3 regions of the Citrobacter sp. KH_055_1 genome follow, and region 2 is predicted to be linked to each of the others. Evidence: predicted binding sites of a transcription regulator. Region 2 holds the regulator's gene; each other region holds the start of a gene.
What was found. Region 2 encodes PhoB, which activates phosphate uptake and scavenging genes when phosphate is short. Its sites were predicted from a motif close to CTGTCATAAAACTGNCNNAT; they were not measured.

Region 1 (6,264 bases), 2.0 Mb from region 2:
TAAACAGCAGTGATTCAATTGAATGGCAAACAGGATACAGCGCAGTGACCACCAAAAAGGCCAGAGAAGAGAGCACCAGAATCGTTTTATTCGAATATTTCCCCACCCATTGTCCGGCAAACGGACGTACCACAATGGCGGCCCCCAAAAAGAAGGTGACTAATAAACCCGCCTTATCAGGGGTCGCATGGAGACGCTCCAGGATATAGATCGGCAACAGCGTCAACAGGACATAAAAAACAAAAAAGATAATAAAGCTGATAATCGTGATGGCCCAAAAATCTTTCGTCCACAATTTTTCTTTCATACTCGGCAACCTGTCCCGACGGCGCACGCAGGCAACGCTCAGAGCGACTGAACAACGGACAGGTGCGTCAAAATGTGATTTATCCCCGTCATAGTTCACGTTGCTTATGTGTCGGCTACGCAAATTATTTTGGGTATTTAAGGTAGAAAGTCAGTATAAACAGGCTTATTTTATTAGAGAAATTAATCATTTTAATGGTATTAATTAGAGATAACTAATGACACTAACCCAGATCCACGCCCTGCTGGCCGTGCTTGAGTACGGTGGTTTTACCGAAGCCAGCAAGCGGTTATACACCACCCAGTCCGCCGTCAGTCAGGCTATTTCGGCGCTGGAAGAAGAGTTAGGGGTTAATATTTTGATCCGCGAGCGGCGCAAAGATATTCAACTTACCCCGGTAGGTATCCGGCTGCTCCCGCATTTACGGACCATCATTGGACAAACGAACGCCGTAAAAGAGATCGCCGAACAGGAGAAACAAAACCCAGCCCGAACCTTGCACATCGGCTGTTTTCCCAGCGCCTGCGCCTGCATTTTGCCCGGTATCATCCGCTACTTTGAACAGCATCACCCCAACATCAAAATCATTCCCTATGAAGAGAACAGCAGTGCCATTATTGATTCGCTGCAGAGTGGAGGCATTGATGCGGGTTTTGTGCATTTTCCGGTCAGTGGCATGTACTGCGTGCCGGTTTATCGGGACAAATTCACCGTTGTTGTCCCCGAGGCTCACCCGCTGGCGGCCAAAGCCACAATCTCAGTAGAAGAACTGGTGGGAGAACCGCTGATTATCAGTAAAGGGCGCTATGAATTAAGCATCATGACGTTATTTAAAGAACAAGGTATTGAGCCAATCATTAAGTACGAATTCAACCACCCGGATACGGCAATCAGTTTTATTCGTCAGGGGCTGGGGATCGCATTGTTACCGGAGCTCACATTAAAGGCGGTTGGCGGGCAAATACGTTCGGTGGCGCTGGAGCCAACGTTTTATCGGCAAATATCATTATTGGCAAAAGAGCCGCCGGTAGACGGCAGCCCTTTATATTTACTGCAGGCATGTATGGAAACACTGACAGCAGACGGTCTGATCTAACCGTCGGGAATGCGCCGGTGGAAAGGCCTGCAATATCATGCTATCGCAGGCCTGATACCGTTACTGCTTATGCAGGAACATCACCGCTTTGTCGGGGAAGTCGGTGAACAACCCGTCAACGCCCGCCTTGTTATACAGGATGTCATACAGCTGATTCACATCCGTCGCGTAGTCCGGCAGCTGATCGGCCCGCACAGTATAAGGATGCACCGTCATCTTGTTCTGATGCGCATCCTTCACCATCCCGGTCAACACGATGTTGCCTTTCTTCGACTTCTCATCGACCAGCATGTGATAGTCCGGGCCAATGCCATCCGCGTACTCAGCAACCTGCTTCATCGCGCCCGGTTTAAACATCCAGTCATAGTTGTAATTCACCCAACTGCCGTCCGGTTTTTTCTCCTGGGTTTCATTCCAGTCGGTATAGGCAATCAGCTGCACCAGGTTGAGGTCCATCCCCATTTTAGGTTCCAGCTCATTCTTGATGCGCTTGAGTTCCGCCACATCAAAACTTTGCAGATAGACCTTATCCTGTTTGTCGCTGTAGCCGTACTTTTTCAGCACTTCCAGCGTCTTCGCAGCAATGTCCTTCCCTTCCTGGTGATGGAACCACGGCGCTTTAATTTCCGGATAGATACCGATGTTCTTACCGGTGGAATGATTTAATCCCTGAACAAACTCGATCTCTTCTTCGAACGTATGCACACGGAAATCAGATTTACCCATCGGGAAGCGCCCTGGGTAGGTCTGCACCTGTTTGCCATTTTCGATATCGAAACCTTCGGTAAATTTCAGCGATTTGATCTCATCCAGCGTAAAGTCGATGGCGTAGTAGCGACCATCTTTACGAGCGCGATCCGGGAAACGCTCGGCGACATCGGTGACCCGGTCAAGATAGTGGTCATGCAGAACGACCAGATGGTCGTCCTTGGTCATCACCAGATCCTGCTCGAGATAGTCCGCGCCCTGCGCATAGGCCATCGCTTTTGCCGGCAGCGTATGCTCCGGTAAATAGCCGCTGGCCCCACGGTGAGCAATCACAATCTTGTCTGCGGCGATGGCTGCGCTGCTGACCACCATACCGGTCAGCATTAACGCGACGCTAAGACTTTTCAATGTGGTTTTCATCTATTATCCCCCGTTACGCTTCAGTTCCATCTCTGCGTGATGGCGCTTTTCACCAAACATGACGACCACCAGCAGAATAACCGCCAGCACGCTGCCGCCAATCATCACCATAAAGCCACCGTCCCAGCCGAAGAAGTCAACGGTGTAACCGACAATGGCGCTCGCTGCCACAGAGCCGCCCAGGTAACCAAACAACCCGGTGAAGCCTGCCGCCGTACCCGCCGCTTTTTTCGGTGCCAGTTCCAGCGCGTGCAGACCAATCAGCATGACCGGACCGTAGATCAGGAAGCCGATGATAATCATACATGCCATATCAACGTTCGGATTGCCCGCCGGGTTCATCCAGTAAACGATCGTTGCAATGGTCACCAGCGTCATGAAGAACACGCCGGTTGCGCCACGGTTGCCACGGAAGACTTTATCCGACATCCAGCCACACAGCAGGGTGCCCGGGATACCCGCATACTCATACAGGAAGTAGGCCCAGGAGGATTTATCCAGTGCGAAATGCTTCACTTCTTTCAGGTAGGTCGGCGACCAGTCGAGGATGCCGTAACGCAGTAAATAGACAAACACGTTGGCGATCGCGATGTACCACAGCAGTTTGTTTGGCAGCACGTACTGCATGAAGATCTGCTTCGCAGTCAGCTCTTCTTCGGCTTTTTCGCTGTAATCATCCGGATAGTCGTTCTTATACTCTTCAATCGGCGGCAAGCCACAAGACTGCGGCGTATCGCGCATCAGGGCAAAAGCAATCAGGGCGACAACAATCGCACCGAATGCCGGCATGTACAATGCCGCTTTCCAGTCGTTAAACCAGGCCATACCCAGCAGGAACAGCAGCGGAGGCAGACCACCACCGACGTTATGCGCGCAGTTCCACACGGACACAATACCGCCACGCTCTTTCTGCGACCACCAGTGCACCATGGTACGACCGCACGGCGGCCACCCCATCCCCTGGAACCAGCCACACAGGAACAGCAGCACAAACATCACCGCGATACTGGACGTCGCCCACGGCACAAAGCCCATGAACAACATCACCGCCGCCGCCAGAATCAGACCGGCAGGCAGGAAAACGCGCGGATTCGAGCGGTCCGAAATGGACCCCATGATAAATTTCGAAAAACCATAGGCAATGGAAATACCGGATAACGCAAAACCCAGATCGCCACGGGAGAAACCCTGCTCAACCAGATACGGCATCGCCAGGGCAAAGTTCTTACGTACCAGATAGTACGCCGCATAACCAAAAAATATCCCCAAGAAAATCTGCCAGCGCAATCGACGATAGGTGGGATCGATTTCCGCTGCAGGTAAGCGCGCCGTATGTGACGCGGGTTTAAAAATGCTCAACATAGTATGTAGCCTCCGTGGCCGTCTTTTGTTCGAAGGAAACACTGTAAGTACGTCATCACGACGCAACCTCCCCCAGTGTGGCCGCGATGTTAAGGAAAGATTCAGCACAAAAATGTGAAACACAGCACAGATTGTTACAGATTTATGACAAATGTTCATAAAGGCGCACGAAATCACGTTTCATTTTCGAATAATGAGCGATTATGCGCGAAATCAAACAATCCATGTTTTTTATGTGGCTAAATGATAAAAAAACGAACTGTGAGGAAAAACAATGAAAACTCGCGACTCGCAAACAAGTGACGTGATTATCATTGGTGGGGGAGCAACAGGTGCCGGGATCGCACGCGACTGTGCTCTGCGCGGATTGCGCGTCATCTTAGTAGAACGCCACGATATCGCTACCGGCGCGACGGGACGTAACCACGGCCTGCTGCACAGCGGTGCGCGCTATGCCGTCACTGACGCAGAATCTGCGCGTGAATGTATTAGCGAAAACCAAATTCTGAAACGTATCGCCCGCCACTGCGTAGAGCCTACGGACGGTCTGTTTATCACACTGCCGGAAGATGAACTCTCCTTCCAGGCCACCTTTATTCGTGCCTGCGAAGATGCGGGCATTCGTGCAGAAGCGATCGACCCTCAACAAGCGCGCATTATCGAGCCCGCGGTGAACCCGCAGTTGATTGGCGCAGTCAAAGTGCCAGACGGTACCGTGGATCCCTTCCGTTTAACCGCTGCCAACATGCTGGATGCCAGAGAGCATGGCGCGGTCATTCTGACGGCCCATGAAGTGACCGGGCTGATTCGTGAAGGTGCAACCGTCTGCGGCGTGAACGTTCGCAATCATCTCACCGGCGAGATGCAGTCCCTGCATGCGCCGGTGGTGGTGAACGCTGCCGGGATCTGGGGCCAGCGGATCGCGGAATATGCCGATCTGAGCATCCGCATGTTCCCGGCAAAAGGCTCGTTGTTGATCATGGATCATCGCATTAACCAGCATGTCATCAACCGCTGCCGTAAACCGTCGGATGCCGACATTCTGGTGCCTGGCGACACCATCTCGCTGATCGGCACCACCTCGCAACATATTGATTACGATGATATCGACAGCAACCGCGTCACCGCTGAAGAGGTGGATATCCTGCTGCGTGAAGGGGAGAAGCTGGCGCCGATTATGGCGAAAACGCGCATTTTGCGCGCCTACTCCGGCGTGCGTCCGCTGGTGGCCAGCGACAATGATCCAAGCGGTCGTAACGTCAGCCGCGGCATTGTATTGTTCGATCATGCTGAACGCGACGGTCTGGATGGCTTTATCACCATTACCGGCGGCAAACTGATGACCTACCGCCTGATGGCTGAATGGGCCACCGACGCTGTTTGCCGCAAGCTGGGCAACACTCGCCCTTGCACCACGGCGGACGTCGCACTGCCAGGTTCGCAGGAATCGACCGAGCATACGCTTAAGCGCGTGATCTCGTTGCCCGCACCACTACGCGGCTCGGCAGTCTACCGTCACGGCGATCGCACCCCGGTCTGGCTAAGCGAAGGTCGTCAGCATCGCAGCCTGGTCTGCGAGTGCGAGGCGGTCACCGCAGGCGAAGTCCAATACGCCGTGGAAAATTTAACCGTCAACAGCCTGCTGGACTTGCGCCGCCGTACTCGCGTCGGGATGGGGACATGCCAGGGCGAACTGTGCGCCTGCCGCGCCGCAGGGTTACTGCAACGTTTTAATGTTACCACCGCCGCGCAGTCCATCACCCAGCTCTCCGAGTTTCTCAACGAACGCTGGAAAGGCGTGCAGCCGATTGCCTGGGGAGACGCACTGCGCGAAAGCGAGTTCACGCGCTGGGTGTATCAGGGGTTATGCGGTCTGGAAAAGGAGCACCAGGATGAAATTTGATACCGTCATTATCGGCGGCGGTCTCGCCGGACTGCTGTGCGGTCTGCAACTGCAAAAAAGCGGGTTACGCTGCGCGATTGTTACCCGTGGCCAAAGCGCCCTGCATTTTTCCTCCGGCTCGCTGGATTTACTCAGCACGCTGCCGGATGGACAGCCGGTGAGCGATATCGAGGCAGGCCTGAACGCACTGCGCACTCAGGCCCCCTTGCACCCTTATAGCCTTATCGGTACGCAAAACGTCCTGTCACTGGCGCAGCAGGCGCAAACCCTGTTGAAAGAATCCGGTGCCCAGTTGCAGGGCGAGGTGCATCAGGTACATCAGCGCGTAACGCCGCTGGGGACCTTGCGCTCAACCTGGCTCAGTTCGCCGGAAGTACCGGTCTGGCCGCTGTCTGCTCAGCGTATCTGCGTGGTGGGCATCAGCGGGTTACTGGATTTTCAGGCACACCTCGCGGCGGCCTCACTGAG
Region 2 (6,264 bases):
GATTTCAATGCCACCATAGGCAAACATCACCATTTGCAGCGACATAATCATGCCCAACCAGCCGTTACTGAAGAACCCACCGTTGCTCCACAGGTTATGGATGCCGGTTGGTTGCCCACCGTTGCCGATCCCCCAAATGATGATGCCAAAACCGGCGACAATCATAATGATGATGGTGGCGACCTTAAAGAATGAGAACCAGAACTCTAGTTCGCCAAACACCTTCACACTCATCAGGTTGATGGCGCAGATAATCAGCACTACGCTCAGAACCCAAATCCAGTGCGGCACCGCCGGGAACCAGACGCCCATATAAATACCGAAGGCGGTCACGTCGGCAATAGCGACAATCAGGATTTCAAAACAGTAGGTCCAGCCGGTAATGTAGCCTGCCAACGGTCCGAGGTTTTCCTGCGCATAGCGCGAAAACGAGCTGGCTGCTGGGTTATGAACGGACATTTCGCCCAGCGCGCGCATGATAATGTACGCCGCCGCGCCGCCGATAATATAGGCCAACAACACGCTCGGCCCTGCCATTTTGATGGCATCGGCTGAGCCATAGAACAGCCCGGTACCAATTGCCGAACCTAATGCCATAAAGCGGATGTGCCGGGTGCTCAGCCCACGCTTTAGCTTGTTATTACTTTCCATCGATTCCTAACCTGTTAACACAATAAAAAAACCACGGGGCCATATTAATAGCCCCGTGGTTAAAACTTATTGTCAGTGATATTAGTGTGCGCTGGAGGTCACTTGTCGACCTGCTGCGCGGTCCCAAATTACGGCCAGGACCACCATCACGACTGTTGGCATCAACCACGCCAGACCTTGCTCTGCCAGCGGTAAACGCTGGGTCCAGGCCGGTAACACGTCGCCAATTGCAGAAGCTTTAATGCCATCAAGGATACCAAAAATCAGGCTGATAAACATCGCAGGTGCAATGACGCGGGAAGAATTATGCCACCATGAGCGGGTAAAGCTTAATACAACCAGTGCGATACAGGGCGGATAAATAGCCGTCAGGACCGGAATCGAGATCTGAATCAGGTGGCTCAAGCCGAGGTTTGACACCACCATCGAGAAGCCGCCAAGGATAAACACCAGCGTACGGTAAGACAGTGGAATGTACTGCGCAAAGAACTCAGCACACGCACAAGTCAGGCCAACCGCCGTCACCAGGCAAGCGATGAAAATCAACGCGGCCAGCAGCAGGCTACCTGCACCGCCGAAGGTGTGCTGAACATACGCATGCAGAATTGCCGCGCCGTTAGCAGACTGATCGACCAGAATCGCGCTGTCTGAACCCAGACGGAACAAGGCGAGGTACAGCAGCGTTAAGCCGACACCAGCCATCAAACCTGCCCAGACGGTATAACGTGTCAGTAGACGTGCTTCAGTAACGCCACGCGAACGCGCGGCGTTCACGATAACAATACCAAAGACCATCGCCCCCAGCGTATCCATCGTCAGATAGCCGTTCACGAAGCCGTTGGAAAACGCCGCAGTTTGATAGGCTTCCATGGCATTGCTGATCGGACCGGCAGGCCAGATAATCGCAGCAACAGACAGCACAACCAGCGCCAGAATTTTCAGCGGCGCGAGGAAATTCCCCACGGTATCCAGCAGTTTGCCCGGATAGAGCGACACCAGGATGACAATCGCGAAATAGACCACGCTGTAGATAAACAGCGGCAGCGCGGAGTCACCGGTCAGCGGGGCAATCCCCACTTCAAAGGAGACCGTTGCGGTACGCGGCGTTGCAAATAACGGCCCAACGGCCAGATAACAGACGGTAGCCAGTACTAAACCGGCCACTTTGCCGATCGGAGTGCTGAGGCTGTCTACACCACCGCCGACTTTCGCCAGCGCCACAACGGTGAGCACCGGCAGGCCAACAGCGGTAATCAGAAAGCCAAAAGCCGCAGTCCAGACGTGTTCGCCGGCCTGCAAACCAACCATTGGGGGGAAAATAATGTTACCTGCACCTACAAACAGTGCAAATGTCATAAATCCCAGTGCGATGATATCGCGCGATTTTAACTGATGGGTCATAAAGTCTTACAGCCTGTGGATGTGAATGTGGTGTTGTAAAGGTTAAATTTTTGCCCTTCCCTTTTGGGACGATACAGCGGCATTTTTAATCAATTCCAGCGGGAAATTCTCCCAGCCGGGCGCGGCGAAGAATAGTTTTTCGATTTACCGCGTAAATGCAGTCGGTATGACAGCACATGGTGCGCAATTTAAACGCTTATAACGTTTTAAAGCAAGGTGGGATCTAAAAACCAGAACAATATAGCGATATGAAAAATCCAGTTAGAACAAAACACCATTTCCGGGAAAAAGGTATGGGTAATAATGCGAACAAAAAACAATCAGACGTCGTAAAATTCAGGATGACTGTATTGACCCGCGTAAAAAAGCCAGCTTTCGCTGGCTTTTGGAAAGATAATCTTACGGATACGCCTCAATCGTTACTTTTGGCAAGTAAACGTTCCGCTAGCACAAAGCTAAACCGCGTCCCTTTGCCCGGCGTACTCTCGATATTCAATCGGCTGTCGTGATGATTTAAAGCATGCTTCACAATAGCCAGCCCCAGCCCGCTACCGCCCGTTTGCCGCGATCGCGCTTTATCCACGCGGTAGAAACGCTCGGTCAAACGAGGAATGTGCTCAGGCGCAATTCCAGGCCCATTATCTTCGACGCTGAACTCGGCTCCCGCCGTCGCCCGCTGCCAGCGCACGGTGATGTGTGTTCCCGCCGGCGTATGGTTCACCGCGTTATAGATAAGATTCGAGATTGCGCTACGCAGTTGCTCCTCGTTACCCATCACGCTCAGGCGATTATCCACGTCGAAGGTAAACGTGTGTTTATTCTGGCTCAGCGTTTGTGCTTCGTGCTCAGCCACGCGCAGTATCATCGGCACATCTACTTTTTCATTCTGCGGCAGTGTCGGTGCGGCTTCTATTTTCGATAGCGTCAGCAACTGTTTCACCAGCCCTTCCATACGCTGCGTTTGCTCACGCATGGTATCCAGCGCTTTCTCTCGCGTTGCCCCTTCCAGGGGATGCTCCTGCATCATCTCCAGATAACCTTGCAGCACCGTCAGCGGCGTACGCAACTCGTGGCTGGCGTTGGCAAAGAAATTACGCCGCGCGCCTTCCAGTTGGTGCATCTGCGTGACATCGCGCGCCACCATCAGCAACTGCTTGTCGGTATACGGCATCACCCTAATTTCCAGATGCCGCCCGGTATTAAGTACCAAATTAATTGGCCGACTAAAGTCGCGCGTTTTCAGGTATGAGGTAAATTCCGGGTAGCGAAGCAGGTTAAGAATATTTTGCCCACTATCGTCCGGCCAACGCAGTCCCAGAACCTGCTGTGCCAGGCCGTTACACCAGAAAATCCCACCCTCTTCGGTGGTCAGTACCACCGCATCAGGCAGCGATTCAGCCCCGCTGCGAAAACGTTTAATCAGATTACCCAGTTCGCGGCGGCGTTTTTTGTTACGCAGTTGCATTTGATGCAGGCCGTAAAGCAGCGGTTCCCAACTGCCCCGCCCCGGCGGAGGCGTCATACTCCTGTCGACCCACAGCCACCAGGACAAACGCAGTAAATTCCAGAAATGCCAGATAAGCAGACCCGTTACCGATGCCAGTAAAAACCACGGCAGATAACCGAAAAAAGCACTAAGGATAAAAGCCGGAATGCAGCAAAGTATCAGCTCCAGTACCAGCCTTTTCCATGACAATCGTTCCAGCAAACGTCGCACTCCCTATACAACTTGATCTAATGGGCTATTTTCCGTGCCGGTCAGAAGCGGGTTGAAAAACGGTATCCCGTTCCGCGTACCGTCTGCACCATGCGATCGTGGCCGCTGTGCTCCAGCGCCTTACGCAAGCGGCGGATATGCACGTCAACCGTCCGGTCTTCTACGTACACGTTGGTGCCCCAGACATGATTAAGTAGTTGTTCGCGGCTGTAGACGCGCTCAGGATGAGTCATAAAGAAATGCAGCAGTTTGAACTCAGTTGGCCCCATATCCAGCGGTTCTTCGCCGGTCATTACACGATGCGAGGTGGGATCAAGGCTCAGCCCCTGCATCTCAATAACTTCTTCAACCGCCATTGGTGAAATACGACGCAGTACGGCTTTAATGCGCGCCACCAGTTCCTTCGGCGAAAACGGCTTGGTGATATAGTCATCCGCACCGGTTTCCAGCCCACGTACGCGATCTTCTTCATCACCTCTTGCCGTCAGCATCATCACCGGGATGTCCCGCGTCATCGCTTCACGTTTGAGGTGTTTAATGAACTGTAACCCCGAGCCACCGGGAAGCATCCAGTCAAGCAGGATAAGATCCGGCCAGGGTTCATTGAGTTGATTCACCGCACTGTCATAGTCTTCGGCTTCTACAGGTTGGAACCCGTTTTGCTCGAGCACGAAGCAGACCATTTCACGAATTGGAGCTTCATCTTCTACGACCAGAATACGTCTCGCCATGATTTGCCCTGTTTTAATTTAATCGTTCATACCCTCTATACGCCGCCATTATGCGTCAGATTTATGACAGATTTATGAAAAAGATAGTCCAGGCTTAACCAATGTTGTTGAATTATGACAGCCCGGAAACAAGATATTCACGCCATTGCAAGGGTATAATCCCCCTCATTGCTTTTTCGTCATGGAACTCGTATGCGCATCCTTCATACCTCAGACTGGCATCTGGGCCAAAACTTCTACAGCAAGAGCCGCGCCGCCGAGCATCAGGCCTTTCTTGACTGGCTGCTGGAGACCGCACAATCCCATCAGGTGGATGCCATTATTGTGGCAGGCGATATTTTTGATACCGGCTCACCGCCGAGCTATGCCCGCGAGATTTACAACCGCTTTGTCGTCAATTTGCAGCAAACAGGCTGCCACCTGGTGGTGCTGGCAGGCAACCATGACTCGGTCGCCACGCTTAATGAATCACGCGATATTTTGGCGTTTCTGAACACCACGGTGGTCGCCAGCGCAGGCCATGGACCGCAAATACTGAAACGCCGCGACGGCACGCCAGGCGCCGTGCTGTGCCCGATTCCCTTTTTACGCCCACGCGACATCATCACCAGCCAGGCGGGACTCACCGGCAGCGAAAAACAACAGCATTTGCTGGGGGCAATTACCGACTATTACCAGCAGCAGTACCTGGACGCCTGTGAACTGCGCGGTGAACGCAACCTGCCGATCATTGCAACCGGGCACCTGACGACCGTCGGTGCCAGCAAAAGTGACGCGGTACGTGACATTTATATTGGCACACTGGATGCCTTTCCGGCGCAGAATTTCCCGCCAGCAGATTACATCGCGTTGGGACATATTCACCGGGCGCAGGTCATCGGCGGAACAGAACATATTCGCTACTGTGGCTCGCCGATTGCCCTCAGTTTTGACGAATGTGGCAAAAACAAAGGCGTGCATCTGGTGAGCTTCGAAGACGGCAAGCTACATACCGTCGACAATCTCACCGTACCGGTCACGCAGCCGCTGGCAGTATTGAAAGGCGATTTAGCCGCCATTACCGCCCAGCTTGAGCAATGGCGCGATGTAGAGCTGCAAACGCCCGTCTGGTTAGATATTGAAATCACCACCGACGATTACCTGCACGACATGCAGCGCAAAATTCAGGCGTTGACGGAAGACCTGCCGGTAGAGGTTCTGCTGGTGCGCCGCAGTCGGGAGCAGCGCGAGCGTATTATGGCCAATGAGCGGCGTGAAACGCTGAGCGAACTGAGCGTGACGGAAGTCTTTGACCGCCGTCTGGCGCTGGAGGAACTGGAAGCGCCGAGGCGGGAACGTCTTAATCAGCTGTTTAATGACACGTTACAGACGCTTGCCGGGGAGGCTGACGCATGAAAATTCTTAGCCTGCGCCTGAAAAACCTCAACTCCCTGAAAGGGGAATGGAAAGTCGATTTTACGGCAGAGCCTTTTGCCAGCAACGGTCTGTTTGCCATCACCGGGCCTACAGGGGCCGGAAAAACCACCCTGCTTGATGCGATTTGTCTCGCGCTGTACCACGAGACACCGCGCCTGAATACCGTATCACAGTCGCAAAACGACCTGATGACCCGCGACACCGCCGAGTGTCTGGCAGAGGTCGAGTTCGAAGTTAAAGGCGAAGCCTACCGCGCGTTCTGGAGCCAGAATCGGGCGCGTAATCAGCCTGACGGCAATCTGCAGGTCCCGCGCGTGGAACTTGCCCGCTGCGCCGACGGAAAAATCC
Region 3 (6,264 bases), 1.1 Mb from region 2:
TGAGCAACCTGCGCCCGCTGGCACCGTCATTTGATGCTCACCCGGGACGCAACGATGAAGGGCTACTTCCGGCGTACAGTTCTCTGGCGAAGGACGGAAAACTCACCGCCCACGTAACCGGTCTGGCATTGGTCAATATTAACGCTTCTCCAGCAGCCATTGATGACGTAGTGGCTATCAGGGATAAATATGCCGGAATACCCGATATCAAGCTGGCTGGGATTAAAATCTTTCAGGACGGAGTGATTGAATATCCGTCCCAGACGGCGAAGTTGAGTCAGTCATACCTGAATCGACTTGGCTACAGTGGTAGTAACTCGCTGGATAAAGTGACGTTCTGTTCGCTGGTGGCCAAAGCGGATGCCGAAAAATTGATTGCCCACTTTCATGCTATCGGCGATCGCGCCGTGCAGGAGTCACTGGATGCGGTTGCCTGTGCGCGCGAAAAGAATGGCAACAGCGGCATATTGCACAGCATTACCCACCTGGAAATCGTTAACCCGCAGAGCCTCCCTCAATTTCAGCAGTTGAACGTCGCAGCGTCTATGCAGTTGCTGTGGGCGGGTAAAGACGGTGCAACGACAACTCTGCTGGATGGCAAAGTGCCAGCGCCGTTACTCCAACACCTTTATCCTGCTGGCGATCTGTTCCGCCATCACGCGCTGATTGCGGGGGCCAGCGACTGGCCGGTATCTAGCCCCAACCCGCTGTTTGCCATTTACACGGCAGTTACGCGGATGGGGGAAGAGGGCGAACTGCCACCTGAGAGTGAAAAAATCAGCCGTGCCGCGATGCTACAGGCTTACACCCTGAATGCAGCAAAAGTTATTGGCCGCGATAAAGAAACGGGCTCAATTGCCGTAGGGAAAAGTGCTGACCTGGTGCTGTTCGATCGCAACCTTGAGAAAGTGAGTATTGAAAAGCTACGGGATGCCACGGTGCTTTGGACGATGTTTGCCGGAAAAAAAGTCTATAGCGGGAAGTAAACTGCTGCTGAAAGGCCACCGGGAGGTGGTCTTTTACATTACGATAGCCTGTTTTTTGAACCGTTAGAAAAGAAATACATCACGGCATTTTGATGAAAAATAGTCATCCTTGGCTACGCTTTTAAGTGTCATAAAAATAAAATTTTCGCGAAATGTTATTGTTATGAAATGCGTTAATAACTTGTTTTTGCAGTATTTTTTAAATTCTGTATTTCACTTTTTTCCATTGTCATAAAACTGTCATATTTCGTACATTTAACTGTCACCTGTTTGTCCTATTTTGCTCACAGTAGCAACTCAAACAATGATTTACGAAAACCGTGCAGGAGACATTATGAAAGTTATGCGTACCACTGTCGCAACTGTTGTCGCCGCGACCTTATCCATGAGCGCGTTCTCTGTATTTGCCGCAGCGAGCCTGACAGGTGCAGGTGCAACTTTTCCTGCGCCAGTGTATGCCAAATGGGCTGATACTTATCAGAAAGAGACCGGTAGTAAAGTCAACTACCAGGGTATCGGCTCCTCCGGTGGTGTAAAACAAATTACGGCAAATACCGTTGATTTCGGCGCTTCTGATGCACCGTTGTCTGATGAGAAACTGGCACAGGAAGGCCTGTTCCAGTTCCCGACCGTGATCGGCGGTGTCGTGCTGGCTGTAAATATCCCTGGCCTGAAATCCGGCGAACTGGTGCTGGACGGTAAGACCCTGGGTGATATCTACCTCGGCAAAATCAAGAAGTGGGATGATGAAGCCATCACCAAACTGAACCCAGGGCTGAAACTGCCTTCGCAGAACATCGCCGTTGTGCGTCGTGCTGATGGTTCCGGTACCTCTTTCGTGTTCACCAGCTACTTGGCAAAAGTGAACGAAGAGTGGAAATCTAAAATTGGTGCAGGCTCTACCGTTAACTGGCCAACCGGTCTGGGTGGTAAAGGTAACGACGGTATCGCCGCGTTCGTACAGCGTCTGCCAGGCTCCATTGGTTACGTTGAATATGCTTACGCTAAGCAGAACAACCTGGCCTATACCAAACTGATTTCTGCTGACGGTAAACCGGTAAGCCCGACCGAAGAAAACTTTGCAAATGCGGCAAAAGGCGCTGACTGGAGCAAAACCTTCGCCCAGGATCTGACTAACCAGAAAGGTGATGAGGCGTGGCCGATTACGTCCACCACATTCATCCTGGTTCACAAAGAGCAGAAGAAACCTGAGCAGGGCGTTGAAGTGCTGAAATTCTTTGACTGGGCGTACAAAAATGGCGGTAAACAGGCGAATGACCTGGATTACGCCAGCCTGCCGGATAACGTGGTTGAGCAGATTCGTGCTGCATGGAAGACCAACGTGAAAGACAGCAGCGGTAAAGCACTGTACTAATAGAATATCTTTGACGAATTGGCGGATGGCGCTACGCTTATCCGCCCTACGGTAGAAACCGTAGGCCCAGAGTGTAGGCCGGATAAGCGTAGCGCCATCCGGCATGGGCAACTGAGTAAACGAGTTTAACTTAAAGAGTGATTTATGGCTGCAACCAAGCCTGCTTTTAACCCACCGGGTAAAAAGGGTGACATGATATTCAGCGTGCTGGTAAAACTGGCTGCGCTGATTGTGCTATTGATGTTGGGTGGCATTATTGTCTCTCTGATCATCTCCTCCTGGCCAAGCATTCAAAAATTTGGTTTCTCATTTTTGTGGACCAAAGAGTGGGATGCGCCAAACGATATCTACGGTGCGCTGGTACCGATTTACGGAACGCTGGTGACCTCGTTTATCGCCTTGCTGATCGCCGTTCCGGTGAGCTTCGGCATCGCTTTATTTTTGACTGAGTTAGCACCTAACTGGTTACGTCGCCCGCTGGGCATTGCAATTGAACTGCTGGCGGCGATCCCGAGTATTGTTTACGGCATGTGGGGCCTGTTTATTTTTGCCCCGCTGTTTGCTACCTACTTCCAGGAGCCGGTGGGTAACATCCTTTCCAATATTCCGTTTGTGGGTGCCCTGTTTGCGGGTCCGGCCTTTGGTATCGGTATTCTGGCAGCCGGTGTGATCCTGGCCATTATGATCATCCCGTACATTGCGGCGGTCATGCGCGATGTGTTCGAACAAACGCCGGTACTGATGAAAGAGTCAGCCTATGGCATCGGCTGTACTACCTGGGAAGTCATCTGGCGCATCGTCCTGCCGTTCACCAAAAATGGGGTGATTGGCGGCGTGATGTTGGGTCTTGGCCGCGCGCTCGGTGAAACCATGGCGGTGACCTTTATCATCGGTAACACCTACCAGCTCGACAGTGCATCGCTGTTTATGCCGGGTAACAGTATTACCTCTGCGTTGGCGAATGAATTTGCCGAAGCGGAATCTGGCCTGCATGTGGCTGCGTTGATGGAACTGGGGCTGATCCTGTTTGTGATTACCTTCATCGTGCTGGCAGCGTCTAAGTTCATGATCATGCGCCTTGCGAAGAACGAGGGGGCACGCTAATGGCTACGCTTGATATGCAAAACACCGCCGCGCTGGCGGAGTCTCGTCGTAAGATGCAGGCGCGTCGCCGCTTGAAAAACCGCATCGCACTGACACTCTCAATGGGGACGATGGCGTTCGGTCTGTTCTGGTTGGTGTGGATCCTGTTCTCAACGGTGGTTCGCGGTATCGACGGTATGTCGCTGGCGCTGTTCACTGAAATGACGCCGCCGCCGAATACGGCGGGTGGCGGTCTGGCGAATGCCCTGGCGGGCAGCGGGCTGTTGATCCTGTGGGCGACCGTGTTGGGTACGCCGCTCGGTATTATGGCGGGCATCTATCTGGCCGAGTACGGGCGTAAGTCCTGGCTGGCTGAGATTATCCGCTTTATCAACGACATCCTGCTGTCTGCGCCGTCGATTGTTGTGGGTCTGTTCGTTTACACCGTGGTCGTCGCGAAAATGGAGCACTTCTCTGGCTGGGCGGGCGTGATTGCGCTGGCGCTGCTGCAGGTGCCAATCGTGATTCGTACCACCGAAAACATGCTCAAACTGGTGCCGGATAGCCTGCGTGAAGCGGCCTATGCGCTGGGTACGCCGAAGTGGAAGATGATTTCAGCGATCACCCTGAAGGCGTCTGTCTCCGGCATTATCACCGGTGTCTTGCTGGCGATTGCGCGTATTGCCGGTGAAACCGCTCCGCTGCTGTTTACATCGCTCTCCAATCAGTTCTGGAGCACCGACATGATGCAGCCGATAGCCAACCTGCCGGTGACCATCTTTAAGTTTGCGATGAGCCCATTTGTGGAATGGCAGCAACTGGCCTGGGCCGGGGTGCTGATTATTACCCTGTGCGTACTGCTGCTGAACATTCTGGCACGAGTTATTTTCGCGAAGAAGAAACACGGTTAAGACGAATTGCCGGATGGCGGCGTAAACGCCTTATCCGGCCTACGGTCGAACATATTTGTAGGCCTGATAAGCTGCGCGCCATCAGGCATGATAAGGAATAGATTGAAATGAGTATGGTTGATACTGCCCCAGGTAAGATTCAGGTTCGTGATTTGAACTTCTACTACGGCAAATTCCATGCCCTGAAGAACATCAACCTGGATATCGCTAAAAACCAGGTCACGGCGTTTATCGGGCCATCAGGCTGTGGTAAATCAACGCTTCTGCGTACCTTCAACAAAATGTTTGAACTGTATCCAGAACAGCGTGCGGAAGGTGAAATCCTGCTGGATGGCGACAATATTCTCACCAATACCCAGGATATCGCGCTGCTGCGTGCCAAAGTAGGGATGGTGTTCCAGAAGCCGACGCCGTTCCCGATGTCCATCTACGACAACATCGCGTTTGGTGTCCGTCTGTTTGAAAAACTCTCGCGTGCAGACATGGACGAGCGCGTGCAGTGGGCCTTGACCAAGGCCGCATTATGGAATGAAACCAAAGATAAACTACACCAGAGCGGGTACTCTCTCTCCGGTGGTCAGCAGCAGCGTTTGTGCATTGCGCGTGGTATTGCCATTCGCCCTGAAGTGTTGCTGCTGGATGAGCCGTGTTCGGCGCTCGACCCGATCTCTACCGGGCGTATTGAAGAGCTGATCACCGAGCTGAAAGAGGATTACACCGTCGTTATCGTTACCCACAACATGCAGCAGGCTGCGCGTTGTTCCGACCACACGGCGTTTATGTACCTGGGCGAGTTGATTGAGTTCAGCAACACGGACGATCTGTTCACCAAGCCCGCGAAGAAACAAACAGAAGATTATATCACCGGCCGTTACGGTTGATTCAGGAGCGCGTTATGGACAGTCTGAACCTTAATAAACATATTTCCGGCCAGTTCAACGCAGAACTGGAAAGCATCCGCACCCAGGTAATGACCATGGGCGGCATGGTGGAGCAGCAGCTTTCTGATGCCATTACCGCTATGCACAACCAGGACAGCGAGCTGGCGAAGCGCGTCATTGAGGGTGATAAGAACGTCAACATGATGGAAGTGGCGATTGATGAAGCCTGTGTGCGCATAATTGCCAAGCGTCAGCCGACGGCGAGCGACCTGCGCCTGGTGATGGCAATCATCAAAACTATCGCCGAGCTGGAACGTATTGGTGATGTAGCGGATAAAATTTGCCGTACCGCGCTGGAGAAATTCTCCCTGCAGCATCAGCCGTTGCTGGTAAGCCTGGAATCACTGGGTCGCCATACGGTGCAAATGCTGCATGATGTTCTGGATGCATTTGCGCGGATGGATCTGGACGAAGCGGTGCGTATTTACCGTGAAGACAGGAAAGTTGACCAGGAATATGAGGGCATCGTACGCCAACTGATGACCTATATGATGGAAGACCCGCGCACCATTCCGAGCGTGCTGACCGCACTGTTCTGCGCCCGTTCTATCGAGCGTATCGGTGACCGTTGCCAGAATATTTGCGAATACATCTTCTACTTCGTGAAGGGACAAGATTTCCGTCACGTCGGCGGCGATGAGCTGGATAAGCTGCTGGCGGGTAAAGACCCGAAGGAATAAGCGGCTTGTTGCGTTCGCCGGAATCCCCGGCGTCGCTATTGTAGGCCGGATAAGGCGTTACGCCGCATCCGGCATTCTGCGCCATCCGCTTGATGGCGCTTTGCTTATCAGGCCTACTGTTTAATCGACGATATTCCAACCCCGCGCCTTCCACAATGCCGGCAATTGTGCCAGATCGGTAAAGGTCGTCACTTTAGGATGATCGATCGGTTTGTTGTGCGAATCGGCGCAGAAGTAGAACACCTCCATCCCGGCATCAATCCCTGACTGCGCACCCGCTGCAGAATC

Region 1: a site for PhoB is predicted at 4,025-4,044, ahead of glpT (glycerol-3-phosphate transporter). Genes of this name have one in related genera too.
Region 3: a site for PhoB is predicted at 1,213-1,232, ahead of pstS (phosphate ABC transporter substrate-binding protein PstS). Genes of this name have one in related genera too.

Annotation. Positions count from the first base shown of each region.
Region 1 is NZ_CM174473.1:1,582,261-1,588,524, reverse strand. It holds gene AC3ITF_RS07385 (MFS transporter) at 1-307, opposite strand, end outside; gene AC3ITF_RS07380 (LysR family transcriptional regulator) at 525-1,403, shown strand; gene glpQ (glycerophosphodiester phosphodiesterase) at 1,464-2,531, opposite strand; gene glpT (glycerol-3-phosphate transporter) at 2,535-3,893, opposite strand; gene glpA (anaerobic glycerol-3-phosphate dehydrogenase subunit A) at 4,168-5,796, shown strand; gene glpB (glycerol-3-phosphate dehydrogenase subunit GlpB) at 5,786-6,264, shown strand, end outside.
Region 2 is NZ_CM174473.1:3,610,001-3,616,264, forward strand. It holds gene proY (proline-specific permease ProY) at 1-651, opposite strand, end outside; gene brnQ (branched-chain amino acid transporter carrier protein BrnQ) at 733-2,052, opposite strand; gene phoR (phosphate regulon sensor histidine kinase PhoR) at 2,465-3,760, opposite strand; gene phoB (phosphate response regulator transcription factor PhoB) at 3,811-4,500, opposite strand; gene sbcD (exonuclease subunit SbcD) at 4,693-5,895, shown strand; gene sbcC (exonuclease subunit SbcC) at 5,892-6,264, shown strand, end outside.
Region 3 is NZ_CM174473.1:4,754,296-4,760,559, forward strand. It holds gene AC3ITF_RS22330 (amidohydrolase family protein) at 1-986, shown strand, start outside; gene pstS (phosphate ABC transporter substrate-binding protein PstS) at 1,321-2,361, shown strand; gene pstC (phosphate ABC transporter permease PstC) at 2,506-3,465, shown strand; gene pstA (phosphate ABC transporter permease PstA) at 3,465-4,355, shown strand; gene pstB (phosphate ABC transporter ATP-binding protein PstB) at 4,463-5,236, shown strand; gene phoU (phosphate signaling complex protein PhoU) at 5,251-5,976, shown strand; gene yieH (6-phosphogluconate phosphatase) at 6,097-6,264, opposite strand, start outside.